DNA from 3 places in the Halomonas alkalicola genome. Region 1 is predicted to be linked to each of the others. Evidence: predicted binding sites of a transcription regulator. Region 1 holds the regulator's gene; each other region holds the start of a gene.
The links. Region 1 encodes sigma-54, which starts transcription at its own class of promoters, with help from an activator protein. Its sites were predicted from a motif close to TGGCACNNNNNTTGCTNT; they were not measured.
Positions count from the first base shown of each region.

Region 1 (5,475 bases):
GGATATGGCTGGCCGAGGCCGACAGCGGCGTGCTGGGTCCCGGCGGCAACCCGCTCACCCTCTCCGGCAGCGCCAGGCTCCACGCCCCCGAGGAGCGCTGGCAGCTCGACACCGAGGTGCTCCACTACGACGCCGAGAGCGGTCACGCCTGGAGCGACACCCCGGCCCTGCTCCAGCAGCCCCCCCAGCGCATGAGCGGCGAGCGCTTCGACGCCTGGCTCCATGACAACCGCGCCCGACTGACCGACAATGTGCGCGGCCACCATCCGCCCGAGACCCGAGAGGACCCCCAGCCATGAAGCGAACCTCCGCCCTGCTGCTCTGCCTGCTGCTGCCGCTGGTCGCCGCGCCGACCCTGGCCCAGGGCCGCGATGCCGAGGCCCCCATCGAGGTGGAGGCCGACCGGCTCGATCTGGACGACCGCGCCGGCACCGCGGTCTATACCGGCGAGGTGGATATCCGCCAGGGCAGCATGCGCCTGACCGGCGATCGGGTGGAGATCCAGCGCAACGCCCAGGGCCAGCTCTCCCGCGCCATCGCCACCGGCGAGCGCGCCTATCTGGAGCAGCAGCCCGACCCCTCAGAGCCCATGGTGCGCGGGTGGGGCCGCACCATCATCTACCACGTGGCCGAGCGGCGTATGGAGCTGATCGACCGCGCCGAGCTGCACCAGGGCGGCGATACCTTCGACGGCGGCTATCTGGAGTACTTCCTCGACCGCCGCGTGGTCCAGGCCCGCAGCGAGGGCGAGGGTGTCGAAGGACGCCAGCGCATCCGCATGACCCTACAGCCCGAGCAGTAAGGCCGCCCATGAAGACCCTCCATGCCCGCCACCTGGCCAAGAGCTACAAGCGTCGCCGCGTTGTCCAGGACATCAGCCTGGCCATCCGCCAGGGCAGCATCGTCGGCCTGCTCGGCCCCAACGGCGCCGGCAAGACCACCTCCTTCTACATGATCGTGGGGCTGGTGCGCGCCGACGCCGGCGAGGTGGCCATCGACGGCCTGGACCTGTCCCGGGCCGCCATGCACCAGCGCGCCCGCGCCCGGGCCGGCATCGGCTACCTGCCCCAGGAGGCGTCGATCTTCCGCAAGCTGTCGGTGGCCGACAACATCATGGCGATCCTCGAGACCCGCAAGGATCTCGACCGTGAGGGGCGCCGCGCCCGCCTCGAGCAGCTGCTCGAGGAGTTTCACGTGACCCATATCCGCGACAACCTCGGCATGAGCCTCTCCGGCGGCGAGCGACGGCGTGTGGAGATCGCCCGGGCCCTGGCCACGGAGCCCGCCTTCATCCTGCTCGACGAGCCCTTCGCCGGCGTCGACCCCATTTCGGTGGGCGAGATCAAGGGGGTCATCCGCCAGCTCAAGGCCCGCGGCATCGGCGTGCTGATCACCGACCACAACGTGCGCGAGACTCTGGATATCTGCGACACCGCCTACATCGTCGGTGACGGCAAGATCATCGCCGAGGGCAACGCCGAGGCGATCCTCGCCAACCAGCGGGTGCGCGAGGTCTACCTGGGCGAGGACTTCCGGCTCTGACCACAATCCCCTGATATGCCTGTCGTTATTAGATGACGGCATACCGATTGCGGGTGGCACAGAAGTTGCTTAACAAGCGCTTGCATGCCCGCGTCGCCCGCGCTAGGGTGAGGCCTTCCGGCCACTTCCCGGCACAAGAGGGCAGACGATCACGATGGCCATGAAAGCCTCCCTTCAGCTCCGCGTCGGCACGCAGCTGACCATGACGCCCCAGTTGCAGCAGGCGATTGCCCTGCTGCAGCTCTCCACCCTCGACCTGCGCCAGGAGATCCAGCAGGCCCTGGAGTCAAATCCCATGCTGGAGCTCGACGAGGGCTTCGGCGAGCAGGCGGTGAGCGAGGCCCCCGAGGACGACTGGGCCAGCGAGATTCCCGACGAGCTCAGCACCGACAGCGACTGGTCGGACACCTACCAGGACCTGGGGGCGCCGGCCGGCGGCGAGGGCCCCGATTTCGAGCGCGAGGCGAGCGCACAGAGCCTGCAGGGCCACCTGGCCTGGCAGCTGGCGATGACCGACCTCGACCCCCGCGAGCAGCAGATCGCCGAGAGCCTGATCGATGCCGTGGACAGCGCGGGCTACCTGGCGCAATCCCTCTACGAGATCCGCGACGGCCTCAAGTCCCAGGGGCTCGGCGGGCTGCGCAGCGCCGAGGTGGAGCAGGTGCTGCTGCGCCTGCAGCAGTTCGAGCCCACCGGCGTCTTCGCCCGGGACCTGCGCGAGTGCCTGATGCTGCAGCTCGCCGCCCTGCCCGACGACACCCCGCTGCTGCCCCAGGCGCGCCGCCTGGTGCGCCAGTTCCTCGAGGCCCTGGCCGGCGACGACCGTCGCCTGCTCAAGCGCCGCCTCGGCCTCGACGACGACGCCCTGGAAACGGCCATCGCCCTGGTCCGCTCCCTGGACCCGCGCCCCGGAAGCGCTTACTCCAGCCTCGAGAACGACTACGTGATCCCCGACCTGGTGGCACGCCAGGACAGCCGCGGCTGGCACGTGGAGCTCAACCAGGAGGCGCTGCCCCGTCTGCGCATCCAGCCCGACTACGCGGCGCTGATCCGCCGCGCCGACAAGAGCCAGGACAACCAGTTCCTCAAGGACCACCTGCAGGAGGCGCGCTGGCTGATGAAGAGCCTCTCCAGCCGCAATGACACCCTGCTGCGGGTGGGCCGCGAGATCATGGCCCGCCAGCTCGACTTCCTGGAGCAGGGCGAGGAGGCGATGAAGCCGCTGATCCTGGCCGACATCGCCCAGGCCGTGGAGATGCACGAATCGACCATCTCCCGGGTCACCACCCAGAAATACATCCACACTCCCCGGGGGGTGTTCGAGCTGAAGTTCTTCTTCTCCAGCCAGGTGGGCGGCAACGGCGAGGGCGACGCCCACTCCAGCACCGCCATCCGCGCACGGATCCGCAAGCTGATCCAGGAGGAGCCGCCGCGCAAGCCGCTCTCCGACAGCAAGCTGGTGACCCTGCTCGAGGAGGCCGGCATCCAGGTGGCCCGCCGCACGGTCGCCAAGTACCGCGAAGCCATGGGCATCCCCTCCTCCAGCGAGCGCAAGCGGCTGCGTTGACCCCATCTCCCAGCATGCCTCGGGGCGGCGGCCGCGTCCCGTGCCGGCCGCCGCCGGGAGACGCTTCGATGACCTGCATCAGGCCCGCCACGGCGGCGTCAGGCCGGGGGGTATGCAAGGCAGGAAAAAGGGTTACAATCGACCCACAACCAACGAGCAAGGAGCGTGTCATGCAAGTCAATATCACCGGCCATCATGTGGAACTGACCGATGCCCTGCGTGGCTATGTGGACGAGAAGCTGGCTCGCGTGGAGCGCCACTACGACAACATCACCAACGTGCAGGTGACCCTGTCCGTGGAGAAGGAGCGCCAGCACGCCGCCTGCACCCTGCATGCCGCCGGCGCCGACCTGCATGCCGAAGCCCAGGACGGCGACATGTACGCCGCCATCGACGCCCTGGCCGACAAGCTGGACCGCCAGCTGGTCAAGCACAAGGAGAAGGCCCAGGCCCGCGCCCAGGGCGCCGGCGCTCGCTGAGCCCATCATGTCACTGGAAGCCATCCTGCCCCCGGAGCGCACCCTGTTCGGCGTGCCCGGGGGCAGCAAGAAACGGGTGCTGGAGTTCTTCAGCACCTTCATCGCCCAGAATACGCCAAGCCTCGACAGCCAGGAGGTATTCAGCCGGCTGATCGGGCGCGAACGCCTGGGCAGCACCGGCATCGGCAACGGGGTGGCCATCCCCCACGCCAGAAGCCCCCACTGCAAGGCCCCCATCGCCGGCTTCCTGAAGCTGGCCGAGCCGGTGGACTTCGACGCCATCGACGGCGAACCCGTCGACCTGGTGTTCGTGCTGCTGGTCCCCGAGGAGGCCGATGACGCCCACCTCGCCCTGCTGGCCCAGGTGGGCGGGGTGATGAACGACGCCGACACCCGCAGCGGGCTGCGCCGCAGCGAAAGCCAGCGCGAGCTCCACGAAAGGCTCATCGAGGCGATTCGACGGCAGGGATAGCGCCCACGGGCACCCGGCCAGATTGACGACCAGGAGATCCCCCATGCAGCTCGTGATCATCAGCGGCCGCTCCGGCTCGGGCAAGTCGATCGCGCTGCAGGCCCTGGAGGATCTCGGCTACTACGCCATCGACAACCTCCCGGCCATGCTGCTCGGCTCGCTGGTCGATGAGCTGGGTAGTTCGGAGTCGCCACGCTCCTCCATCGCCGTCAGCATCGACGCCCGCAACCTGCCGCAGGCCCTGCAGAGCTTTCCCGCCCAGCTGCAGGCGCTCCAGGCCCGTGGCATCGCCTGCCAGGTGATCTACCTCACCGCCGATGCGCGCATCCTGCTCGAGCGCTACTCCGCCACCCGACGCCGCCATCCGCTGACGCGGGACAGCCAGATGACCCTGGCCGAGGCGATCGATTCCGAGGAGCTGGCGCTCTCCGAGATCCGCGACCTGGCCGACCTGGTCATCGATACCTCACGGCTATCGGTCCACGAACTGAGGCGCCGTATCGCCGACCAGGTGGCACTCCACCAGCCCGACCAGCTCACCCTCACATTCGAGTCCTTCGGCTTCAAGCGCGGCGTGCCGCTGGACGCCGACCTGGTGTTCGATGCGCGCTGCCTGCCCAACCCCTACTGGGACCCGCAGCTGCGCGCCAGCACCGGCCGCGACGCGCCGGTCATCGAGTTCCTCGAGACCTACCCCCTGGTGGAGGCGATGCGCGCCGATATCCAGGCCTGGGTGGAGCGGTGGCTGCCCGCCTACCTGGCCAGCCACCGCAGCTACCTCACGGTGGCCATCGGCTGCACCGGCGGCCAGCACCGCTCGGTCTACCTGGCGGAGCGCCTGGCCGCGAGCCTGGCCGCCTCCCACCCCCTGGTCCGGCTCCGCCATCGCGAGCTGGGCATCCATGACACCCTGCTCCCGTTGCCGGACCCGGCGACCGACGTCACACCTCATCAAGGAAGTTGAGCGTGCCGCAACGCAAGCTGACCCTGAGCAACAAGCGCGGCCTGCATGCGCGCGCCGCCACCAAGCTGGTGCAGTGCTGCCAGCCCTTCGCCGCCTCCATCAGCGTGGCCAACGGGCCCATGCGCGGCGACGCCGCCAACATCATGTCGCTGCTGATGCTGGCTGCACCCTGCGGCACCGAGCTCACGGTGAGCGCCGAGGGCGAGGATGCCGAGGCGGCCCTCGAGGCCATAGAAGCGCTGTTCGAGGCCCGCTTCCACGAAGATGAGTAACGGAATGGCTGCGCTCGGCCAAGCGGCGTTGAAGCCCTCCTCACAATGCTCATTTAGGTTCCCTAAACTCCGCTTGCTCGTCGGGCTTCGCCTTGCCTGACCTTCGCTCGCTCATCCCTCTCCGTCGCAGACTGGGTCTCCCGGGTTAACCCGGGGGGTCAACTACCCGCCACGGTCAT
Region 1 is NZ_CP131913.1:941,172-946,646, forward strand. It holds gene lptC (LPS export ABC transporter periplasmic protein LptC) at 1-299, shown strand, start outside; gene lptA (lipopolysaccharide transport periplasmic protein LptA) at 296-802, shown strand; gene lptB (LPS export ABC transporter ATP-binding protein) at 811-1,542, shown strand; gene B6N23_RS04545 (RNA polymerase factor sigma-54) at 1,697-3,109, shown strand; gene hpf (ribosome hibernation-promoting factor, HPF/YfiA family) at 3,280-3,588, shown strand; gene B6N23_RS04555 (PTS sugar transporter subunit IIA) at 3,596-4,060, shown strand; gene rapZ (RNase adapter RapZ) at 4,104-5,024, shown strand; gene B6N23_RS04565 (HPr family phosphocarrier protein) at 5,027-5,296, shown strand; gene pmbA (metalloprotease PmbA) at 5,455-5,475, opposite strand, start outside.

Region 2 (5,475 bases), 1.0 Mb from region 1:
CCGTTTCACCGGTGCGGATGCGGATCACCTGCTCGAGAGGCGTCACGAAGATCTTGCCGTCGCCGATCTTGCCGGTGTTGGCGACTTGGGTGATGGCGTCGATCACCTTCTCGGCCATGTCGTCGTCCACGGCCACCTCCAGCTTCACCTTGGGCAGGAAGTCCACCACGTATTCGGCGCCGCGATAGAGCTCGGTGTGACCCTTCTGGCGACCGAACCCCTTCACCTCGGTCACGGTGATCCCCTGGACGCCGATCTCGGAGAGGGATTCCCTCACGTCGTCGAGCTTGAAGGGCTTGATGATGGCGGTCACCAGTTTCATGGTCGGACTCCTCGTCTGTTCGGTGCGGTGGCCGAGCCACCCGCTTGCGCCTGATCGTCCTCTAGCATACACCGCGGCGGGCGGGATGAAAAAAGGCCCCCGAAGGGGCCAGGTGGAGCATGCCGTCTCACATGGTGAGCATTGCCATCACTTCTTGGCGACGCTGAACTCGGGGTAGGCCTCCAGGCCGCACTCGGCCAGGTCGACGCCCTCGTATTCCTCTTCCTCGCTGACGCGGATGCCCATCACCGCCTTGAGCACCACCCAGACGAGCAGGCTGGCGAGGAAGACCCAGGCGAAGATGCCGACGATGCCGAGCAGCTGGGCGCCGAAGGTGGCGTCGCCGTTGGAGAGCGGCACCACCAGCAGGCCCCAGATGCCCACCACGCCGTGCACGGAGATGGCACCAACCGGGTCGTCGATCTTCAGCTTGTCCATGGCCACGATGGAGACCACCACGATGGCGCCGCCCACGGCACCGATCAGCGCCGCACTCAGGGCGGAGGGGGCCAGCGGCTCGGCGGTGATGGCCACCAGGCCGGCCAGGGCGCCGTTGAGGGTCATGGTCAGGTCCGCCTTGCGGAACCACAGCTTGGCCAGGATCAGGGCGGCGATCACGCCACCGGCGGCCGCGGCGTTGGTGTTGACCAGCACCTGGGCGACGTTGTTGGCGGAGTCCACATCGGAGACCTTGAGCTCGGAGCCGCCGTTGAAGCCGAACCAGCCCATCCACAGGATGAAGGTGCCCAGGGTCGCCAGCGGCAGGTTGGCGCCGGGGATGGCATAGATGCTGCCGTCCTTGCCGTACTTGCCCCTGCGGGGGCCGAGGACCAGCACGCCGGCCAGGGCCGCGGCGGCACCGGCCATGTGCACGATGCCGGAGCCGGCGAAGTCGGAGAAGCCGGCGGCGTCGAGCCAGCCGCCGCCCCAGGTCCAGAAGCCGGAAACCGGGTAGATCACGGGGGTCATCACCACGGCGAAGGCCAGGAAGGCCCACAGCTTCATGCGCTCGGCCACGGCACCGGAGACGATGGACATGGCGGTGGCCACGAACACCACCTGGAAGAAGTAGTCGGCGCGCATGGAGTAGTAGGGGGCGTCATCGCCGCCGGCCAGCACCGCATCGACGCTGTTCTCGCCGCCCAGCAGGAAGCCCAGGTTGGGCAGGATGCCGCCCTCGGGGCTCGAGTACATGATGTAGTAGCCCACCAGCAGGTACATGGTGCAGGCGATGGCGAACAGCGCGATGTTCTTGGTGAGGATCTCGGCGGTGTTCTTGGAGCGGACCAGGCCGGCCTCGAGCATCGAGAAGCCGGCGGCCATCCACATCACCAGCACGCCGCAGATCAGGAAGTAGAAGGTATCGAGCGCATAGCTCAGCTCTGTCAGTTCACTCATGTCAGTCTCTCCAGAGGCAGGAAACGATCAGACGGCGTCGGCACCGCGTTCACCGGTGCGGATGCGGATGACATCCTCGAGCGGGGTCACGAAGACCTTGCCGTCGCCGATCTTGCCGCTGTTGGCGGCGCCGCAGATGGCATCCAGGACGGTCTCCAGGCGGCTGTCGTCCACGGCGACCTCGACCTTGACCTTGGGCAGGAAGTCGACGACGTACTCGGCGCCGCGATAGAGCTCGGTGTGCCCCTTCTGGCGGCCGAAGCCCTTGACCTCGGTGACGGTGATGCCCTGGACGCCGTTGTCGGCCAGCGCCTCGCGGACGTCGTCCCGCTTGAATGGCTTGATGATGGCGGTGATGAGTTTCATCCCTTGTCTCCCCGGTTGCGTTGGGTATGGGCACGGCGGCCGCATGCCCTGCTACTGCGTCAAACGTGCCAATGCTTGGTAAATGCATCTAAAAACAGCTGGTTGGGTGGGAGTTGCGGCCGTGTGGCCGATCTCCCGGGGAAGGGGGGGCGGGCGGTTGCACCGTGCTGGTGCCGGGTCATGGTGCAGGCGCGCCATCCTGGCGCATCGGCAGGGCATGCGTTCGCGGCGGGCCATGCGTATCCTGTAGCCGGCATTCCACACGTTCAGGAGAGACCCATGGTGAGCCATGACCGTATCAGCCGACTGGCCCAGCAGATCGGCGAGCGCCTGCAGGGCGCGTCCCAGGCGCCGGAGGAGGTGCAGAAGGGGATTCAGCAGGTGGTGCGCGGCGCCTTCGACCGCCTGGAGCTGGTCTCCCGGGAGGACTTCGACATCCTGATGGATGTGCTGCAGCGCACCCGCGCCCGCGTCGAGGCGCTGGAGCAGCAGGTGGCGGCGCTGGAGACGCTGCTCGAGGAACGCACCGCCGAGGTGCCGGCGCCGTCAGCGGCGGCCCCCGAGGCTCCCGAGGAGGATGCCGGCGGCGGCGAAACCGGCCGCTGAGCCTGCCGGGCGCTCTGGCGTCTCCTGGGCTAGCCTGAGGGCAGGATTCCAGGCGAGGGAACGCCCATGACGCTGGCGATCGTCCATACCCGTGCGGGCCTCGGCCTCGAGGCCCCCGAGGTGCAGGTGGAGGTGCATCTGGCCAATGGCCTGCCGGGGATGACCCTGGTGGGACTGCCCGAGGCCGCCGTGAAGGAGAGCCGCGAGCGGGTGCGCAGCGCCCTGGTCAACGCCGGCTTCGACTACCCCCTGCGCCGCATCACCCTCAACCTGGCTCCCGCCGACCTGCCCAAGGAGGGTGGGCGCTTCGACCTGCCCATCGCCCTGGGACTGCTGCTGGCCTCGGGGCAGCTGCCCCCGGAGGCCCTGGCGGACATCGAGAGCGTCGGCGAGCTGGCCCTGGACGGTGGCCTGCGCCCGATCACCGGTATGCTGCCCCTGGCCCTGGCCACCCGCCGTGCTAGGCGGCGGCTGATCGTGCCCCGGGCCAACGCCGAGGAGGCGGCGCTCGCCGGCGACCTCGAGGTGCTGCCCGCCGACCATCTGCTGGACGTGGTCGCCCATCTGCTGGGCCAGGTCCCCATCGCGCCGCACCGGCTGGCGTCTCCGCCGGAGGCGGCGACATCGCTGCCCGATCTCGCCGAGGTGCGCGGCCAGTACCAGGCGCGCCGCGCCCTGGAGGTGGCCGCCGCGGGCTCCCACAACCTGCTCTTCGCCGGCCCGCCGGGCACTGGCAAGACCATGCTGGCCAGCCGCCTGCCGGGCATCCTGCCGCCGCTGACCGAGGAGGAGGCGCTGGAGGTGGCGGCGGTGCGCTCGGTGAGCGGCCTGCCGCTGGCCGCCGAGTGGGGTCGCCGCCCCTTTCGGGCGCCGCACCATACCGCCAGCGCCGTGGCCCTGGTAGGCGGCGGCTCGAAGCCGCGACCCGGAGAGATCTCGCTGGCCCACCACGGGGTGCTGTTCCTCGACGAGCTGCCGGAGTTCTCGCGCCACGTGCTGGAGGTGATGCGCGAGCCCATGGAATCGGGCCAGATCCATATCGCCCGGGCCAGCCACCAGCGCCGCTTTCCGGCTCGCTTCCAGCTGGTGGCGGCCATGAATCCTTGCCCCTGCGGCCATCTGGGGGACCCGCGGCAGGCCTGCCACTGCACCGCGGCCCAGATCCAGCGCTACCAGGCGCGGCTCTCCGGGCCGCTGCTCGATCGCATCGACCTGCAGGTGGAGGTGCCGGCGCTGCCGCCGGAGCAGCTCACGGCGGCGACGACGGGGGAGTCCTCGGCGATCGTCCGCCGGCGGGGGATGGCCGCGCGGGAACGGCAGCTGGCGCGGGGGGCGCTCAATGCCCACCTGGCGGGGCGGGCGCTGGAGGCGGCCTGCGACCTCGCCAGCGCCGACCGCGCCTGGCTGGCGCAGGTGCTGGAGCGGCTCAGGCTCTCGGCGCGGGCCTACCACCGGGTGCTGCGGGTGGCGCTGACCCTGGCCGACCTGGCCGGCGAGCCGAAGCCGGCCCGGGAGCAGCTGATCGAGGCGATCGGCTATCGGCAGCTGGATCGGCTGCTCAAGGGGTGATCCCAGCAGGGCTCTTGCAGATCGTTAGATCGCTCAAGGCTGTTCCGGCGACAGGCCTTCGAGGGGGCGCTATGAATACGTCCCTGTAGGCTACCTCGGCCATCCCTGGTCCTCGGACCCCCTCTCCGACCTGTCCCCGGCGCCTTTCGCTATGGCGTCATGAGTAATCGCGATAGCAGCCTAAGAAGAGTTGCCGGTGAACGGGTGCTACAGCGCCGTGGCGTCCAGGGCGCCCTGCAGGCTCTCCTCCCACATCACCGAGTCGCCGCCGGGGCGGCGCAGCACCAGGGTCAGGCGGTAGGGCAGAAGCTCCCGGTCCGAGAGCCGCAGGCGCGGCCCGTCGGCCATCAGCCGGCTCTCCAGGCGCCACTGGTTCTCCCCACCCCCTTCTCCCATGCTGTCGCTCCAGTCGAGCACCTGGGGGCCGTCGCTCACCGCCAGCAGCGCCCGGGTGAGGCTCTCGCGGAAGCGCTCCTGGCCGATGCTGAGTTCCCCGTTCACCTCCGGAGTGGCCAGCAGCAGCACCTGGTCAGCGGGGGGCTTGGGCAGGGCGGAGGCCTCCATCACCCGGCCGGCGGCGCGCTCGCCGAGGTTGAGCAGCGCCTGACGCAGGGTCTCGGGGCGATCGGGGGCGGCGGCGCAGCCGGCCAGCAGCAGGGGGGCGAGGAGCAGGGAGGCGATCAGGGGGCGGCGGTGGGCGGTCATGGGCGGTCGATCTCGCGGTGGGCGGCGGCGGGCGCCAGGTCGTCGATGAAGCGGTCCAGGGTGTCGAAGAGCGCCTGGCGGATCGGCTCGGCCTCGTTGACCAGGTGGTGGCGCGCCTCGGGGTGGCGGTGAATCTCGGCATTGGGAAACTTGCGCTCCAGCACGGCGAGGTTCCACTCCCAGTCCACCGTGAGGTCCTGCTCCCCCTGCAGGATCAGGGTCTTCACCGGCGTGGGGGGCAGGGCGAGCAGCCGCGGCATCCAGCGGCGCATGGCGCTGACCCAGCCTATGGCGACGCGATCGGCCTGCAGCGGGTCGCCCTCGCGCAGGAAGGCGGCGAAGTCGGTGTCGGTGGAGTTGGCGCGGAACCTGCGCGGGATGGAGCGCACGAAGGGACCCACCAGCAGGTGCAGCCAGCTGGACTGGTTCCAGCCCCAGGGGCGTACCAGCGGGGCCAGCAGGGCCAGGCCGGCCCAGTGGCCGTCGTCGCCGCGGGTCAGGGCGTCGGT
Region 2 is NZ_CP131913.1:1,985,989-1,991,463, reverse strand. It holds gene glnK (P-II family nitrogen regulator) at 1-322, opposite strand, end outside; gene B6N23_RS09510 (ammonium transporter) at 470-1,720, opposite strand; gene B6N23_RS09505 (P-II family nitrogen regulator) at 1,748-2,086, opposite strand; gene B6N23_RS09500 (accessory factor UbiK family protein) at 2,366-2,692, shown strand; gene B6N23_RS09495 (YifB family Mg chelatase-like AAA ATPase) at 2,759-4,261, shown strand; gene B6N23_RS09490 (hypothetical protein) at 4,469-4,966, opposite strand; gene B6N23_RS09485 (alpha/beta hydrolase) at 4,963-5,475, opposite strand, start outside.
Region 2: a site for sigma-54 is predicted at 2,140-2,157, ahead of B6N23_RS09505 (P-II family nitrogen regulator). Genes of this name have one in related genera too.

Region 3 (5,475 bases), 230 kb from region 1:
GGGACCAGCCCAGCTCGCGGGCCAGGTGGGCGTGCAGCCCGGGGTCGACGTCGCCGCTGCGGGTGCCCATGACGAGCCCCTCCAGCGGGGTGAGGCCCATGCTGGTGTCGAGGCTCTGCCCCTGCCACACCGCGGCGGTGGAGCAACCGTTGCCCAGGTGGGCGGTCAGCCAGCCGCCTTCGATGCCGGCGAGGGCATCGGCGCGCGCGCTCACGTAGGCATGGCTGGTGCCGTGGAAGCCGTAGCGGCGGATGCCGTGCTCGCGATAGAGCGCCTCGGGCAGGGCATAGCGGTAGGCGCGGGGCGGCAGGCTCTGGTGGAAGGCGGTATCGAAGACCGCCACCTGGGGCAGTTCGGCAAAAAGCGCGCGGGTGGCGGCGACCCCCTGGAGGTTGGCCGGGTTGTGCAGCGGCGCGAGCGCGCTGGTGGCCTCGATGGCGGCCACCACCTCATCGTCGATCAGCGCGGCGCGGGTGAACTGCTCGCCGCCGTGGACGATGCGGTGCCCCACGGCGCCGGGCCGGCGCCCCTCCAGTCCCTCGAGGATCGCGGCGAGAGCCTCGACGTGGCCGGCGTCACCCAGGTCGCGGGTGAAGGCCTCGCCGCGGCTGTCGACGCCCTTGAGGCGGGCATCGCCGCTGCCCAGCCGCTCGGCCAGGCCGGTCAGGCGCGGCTGGTCGGCAGCCGCCGGCACCAGCGCATACTTGATGGAGGAGGACCCGCAGTTGATCACCAGCACCGGCTCGTTCATCGACGCCTCTTGTGGGATGGAGGGTGAGAGAAGGTTTGGACTTTAGTCTAACATGAGGCCGCCGCCGGTGGTCGCCTCTCGGCTTGACGCCCATCATGATGTGCTGCCCTTGTCCCCTACACTCTGCATGGAAGCCGTGACATGTCGACCCCCTCTGGCGCTTCGGTGGCCCCCGCTCCTTTCCCGCGGCCCCTCGCCCTGGCCCTGATGTGCGGCCTCGCCACCCTGTTTGCCGCCAACCACGTGGCCGCCCGGGTCGCCTTCGATGCCGGTGCCGGCCTGCTGCTGCCCATCGTGCTGCGCTCCGGCGTGGCCGCCCTGGCACTGGCGGCGCTGGTGGTGTTCCAGCGCAAGTCGTGGCGACTGCCCGCAGGCTCCGGACGCTGGCAGCTGGCGGTGGGCCTGCTGGTGGCGGTGCAGAGCCTCTGCCTCTATTCGGCGGTGGCGCGCATTCCGGTGGTGGTGGCGCTGCTTTTGATGAACACCCTGCCGATCCAGCTGGCGCTGCTCTCCTGGGCGCTGGGGGGGCCGCGGCCGACGGCGCGGGCGACGCTGGTCATGGGTGTGATCCTCATCGGCCTGGTGGTGGTGCTGGACGTGCCGACCTGGCTCGCCGACCCCGGGGCCATGGGACCGGACTGGTTCGCCGGGGTGGCCTTCGGCCTGGCCGCCGCCACCGCCTTCTCCTGCGCCCTGTGGATCACCGAACACCGCCTGGCCGGCGTCGGCAGCACCCTGCGCAGCCTGCTGACCATGCTCACCGTGCTGGCGGCCATGGTCATCGCCGGGGGCCTGGGGCTCGTGCCGGGCGGCATGGCGCCGCCCCAGTCGCTGGCCGGCTGGACGGGGCTCGCGCTGCTGACGCTCTGCTATGCGCTGGCCTTCTCGGTGCTCTTCATCACGGTGCCCAGGCTCGACATGGCGCGCAACGCCCCGGCCATGAACATGGAGCCGGTGGCGGCCCTGCTGCTGGGCTACCTGGTGCTGGGGCAGGCGCTCACCCCGGTGCAGCTGGTGGGCGGCGGCATCGTGCTCGCGGGGATCCTGTTCCTGGGCCTGTCGAAGCGGGCGTGAGACCAGGCGGCGTCGCCGCCGGGCGACGCCGCTTGGCGCACATTTGCACATTCCCACCTTGAAGAGTGGCGTTCCCGGGACCACACTGTAGGCGTTATAGAACGGTGTTCATTAACGAGGAGAGCCCCATGAAACGCATCACGCTTGCCGCCGCAACCGCGGCCATCCTGGCCGCCGGCGCGGCTACCAGTGCCCAGGCCCAGCAGGCCTTCTATCCCCAGCCCTACATCGGCGGCGACGCCATGTTCTGGGACCTCAACCCCGATGGGCCCGCCTCCAGCCGCGATAGCGTCGGCCTGCGCCTCAACGGCGGCATGCAGTTCAACGAGTACTTCGCCGTGGAGGGCCACCTGGGTGGCGGCGGCTCCGATGGCCCCGTCGAGCTCGACTACCTGATCGGCGCCTATGCCAAGGGTATCCTGCCGGTGGCCCCGGAGTTCCGCCTCTATGGCCTGGCCGGCTTCACCGAGGTGGACTTCGATATCGACCGCGAAAGCGGCTTCTCCTACGGCGCCGGCGCCGAGTTCGATGTGTCGCCCCAGCTGTCGATAGGTGCGGACTATATGCGCTACCTGGACAAGTCTGACTACACCTTCGATGCGGCAAGCGTGGGTCTTCGCTACCGCTTCTGATCGGCAGCCAGCGCCTTCCGCTCTGGTTCGGCCAGAGCATCCTGCACCCCGAGGCCCTGCGTCTCGGGGTGCACTTTTTTGGTGCGTTGCGTTGCTCCTGCGTGGTGCAGGTGAGGCCCGCCGGTGCGCGTTATCCACTCATTGCGACGCTTGGCACGCCCTGTGCAAGGTCCTGGGAGAGAGACCTGACCTGTCTGCCCCGGGAGCTGCCATGATCGATTCACCTGGAACCCCATCTGGAAAGGCGCCGGATGCCGGCCTCGACGCCTTTACCCCGCGCCTGCTGTTCACCGACCTGGATGGCTCGCTGCTCGACCACCACAGCTACGACTGGCAACCCGCCAGGCCCTGGCTTGCACGGCTCAAGCAGCTGGGTGTGCCGGTGATTCCGGTGACCAGCAAGACCCGCAGCGAGATCGTGCCGCTGCGCCGGGAGCTGGGCCTGACCGATACCCCCTTCATCGCCGAGAACGGCGCCGTGGTGGGGCTGCCGCCGGCCTGGTGCCATGCGCGCGTCGACCGCCCGGGCCCCGATGGGCTCGGGATCCGCACCCTGGGGGTGGACATCGGCTTCGTTCGCAAGCGCCTGGCGGTATGGCGCGAGCGTCTCGGGGTGCGCTTCACCACCATCAGCGAGATGACCCTGGATGAGCTGGTCGACTTCACCGGCCTGCCCGAGCCCGAGGCCCGCCTGGCGCGGATGCGCGAGGGCAGCGAGCCGCTGATCTGGGAGGAGGATGAGGCGCGCCTCGAGGGCTTCCGCGTGGGGCTCGCCGGCGACGGCCTGCAGCTGGTGCGGGGCGGGCGCTTCTGGCACGCCACCGGTACCTCCCACAAGGGCAACGCGGTGAGCTGGCTGATCTCCCGCTTCGAGGCGCTGCGCGGCCGGCGGCCGGTGACCCTGGCCCTGGGCGACGGCCCCAACGACATCCCCATGCTGGAAGCGGTGGATCAGGCGGTGGTGATCCGCGGCTGCCATGGCCTGGACGTATTGCCGGACCAGCCATCGCTCTACCGCAGCGAGGCGACGGGACCCGCCGGCTGGGCCGAGGGGGTGGCCTACTGGTGGGGGCGAGCCGACCGCCGGGTAATTCCGGCGGCACTGCGTGAGACCGTCGAGGCGGCCGAGGAGGCAGCGGCATGAGCGACTTCCATCAGAACGGCATCATCACCGACTTCCACAACCTGACCCGGCGGCCGGTGGCGGCGTTGGAGGCGGAGCTCTGCGAGTTCGGCCGTCGTCGGCCCATGAGCCTGATCCTGCCGTCGCTCTTCTCGGAGCTGGAGGGGCCCGCCCTCGAGGCGATCGTCGAGGAGCTACGTCGGGTGCCCTACCTGGCCGAGGTGGTGATCGGGCTCGACCGGGCCGACCGCGAGCAGTTCCTGCACGCCCGGAAGTTCTTCGCCCGGCTGCCCCAGCGCCATCGCATCCTCTGGAACGATGGCCCGCGGCTGCGCGCCCTGGATGCCGAGCTGGAGGAGCACGGCCTCTCGCCCCGGGAACCCGGCAAGGGGCGCAACGTCTGGTTTTGCGCGGGCTACGTGCAGGCCTCGGCCCGCGGTGCGGTGGTGGGGCTCCACGACTGCGATATCCTCACCTACGACCGGGGCCTGCTGGCGCGGCTCTTCTACCCGGTGGCCCACCCCCACTTCAACTACGAGTTCTGCAAGGGCTACTACCCTCGCATCGCCGAGGGCAAGCTCAACGGCCGGGTGTCGCGGCTGATGGTCACGCCGCTGCTGCGGGCGCTCAAGCAGATGCATGGGCCGCTGCCCTACCTCCAGTATCTGGACAGCTACCGCTATCCGCTCTCCGGTGAGTTCGCCATGCGCGCCGAGGTGCTCGACGGCATCCGCATCCCCGCCGACTGGGGGCTCGAGATCGGGGTACTCTCCGAGGTGCACCGCAACCACTCCACCAAGCGGCTCTGCCAGGTGGACCTGGCCGATGCCTACGACCACAAGCACCAGCCGGTCTCGGAGGAGGATGCCTCGGCGGGGCTCAACCGCATGAGCCTGGACATCGCCAAGGCGCTCTACCGCAAGCTGGCTACCCAGGGGGTGACCTTCAGCGCCGAGGGGTTCCGCACCCTCAAGGCCACCTACTACCGCCTCGCCCTGGACCTGATCGAGGCCTACCATCACGACGCGGTGATGAACGGCCTCGCCCTGGACCGCCACGCCGAGGAGCGCGCCGTGGAGCTGTTCGCCGCCAACCTGCTGGAGGCCGGCAACGCCTTCCTCGACAATCCCGGCGAGCGCCCCTTCATCCCGAGCTGGAACCGGGTGCGCTCGGCGATTCCCGACCTCCTGAGCCGCCTCCACGACGCCGTGGAGGCCGACAACCGCGGCGAGGTGTAGTCGGGTTGGTCCATGGCGGCACACGATAGCGAGAGGCCTGTCGCCGTAATAGCCTCGAGCCGATCTTGCTATCACTCAGGGCGTCTGGACCAGCCATAGGGTGCGGTAGGGGGCGAGGCTCTCCACCGGCGTCCAGGGCCCATTTTCCAGCAGGTCGAACCACTCCCCCTCGGCCAGCGCCGCCACCGCCAGTGGCTGGCGCTGGTCGCTGACGTTATGGATCGCCAGCAGGCGGCGGCCGTCGGCCAGCGGGCCACGCTCCACCACCAGCAGTGCCGGCGGGGCGGGCAGCACCCGCTGGGGGGCGTCGGGGTGGAAGCAGGGCTCGGCACGGCGGATGGCCAGGCGTCGCTTGAGCGCCAGGAAGACCTCCCGGGTGGGGGTATTGCGGCTGTCGAGCAGCTCGTCGAGCTCGTCCAGGTGCCAGCGGCGGCGGTTGATCGAACGCAGCCGGCCGCTGCGCTCCACGCCCTCCAGGTCGTTGAGGGTACCGGTCAGGCAGTGCAGGTAGAGCGCCGGGATGCCCTGCAGGGCCAGCATCAGGTGCTGGCTGCACAGGAAGCGCTCGATCTGCCAGGGATCACGGCCGCGCCGGGTGCCCTGCATGGCGTCGAACCAGGTGATGTTGATCTCGTAGGGTGCGTCCTCGCCGTCGGG
Region 3 is NZ_CP131913.1:1,166,981-1,172,455, reverse strand. It holds gene B6N23_RS05630 (acetate/propionate family kinase) at 1-751, opposite strand, end outside; gene B6N23_RS05625 (EamA family transporter) at 893-1,825, shown strand; gene B6N23_RS05620 (porin family protein) at 1,954-2,457, shown strand; gene B6N23_RS05615 (HAD-IIB family hydrolase) at 2,669-3,601, shown strand; gene B6N23_RS05610 (glycosyltransferase family protein) at 3,598-4,818, shown strand; gene B6N23_RS05605 (sugar phosphorylase) at 4,894-5,475, opposite strand, start outside.
Region 3: a site for sigma-54 is predicted at 2,609-2,626, ahead of B6N23_RS05615 (HAD-IIB family hydrolase). Genes of this name have one in related genera too.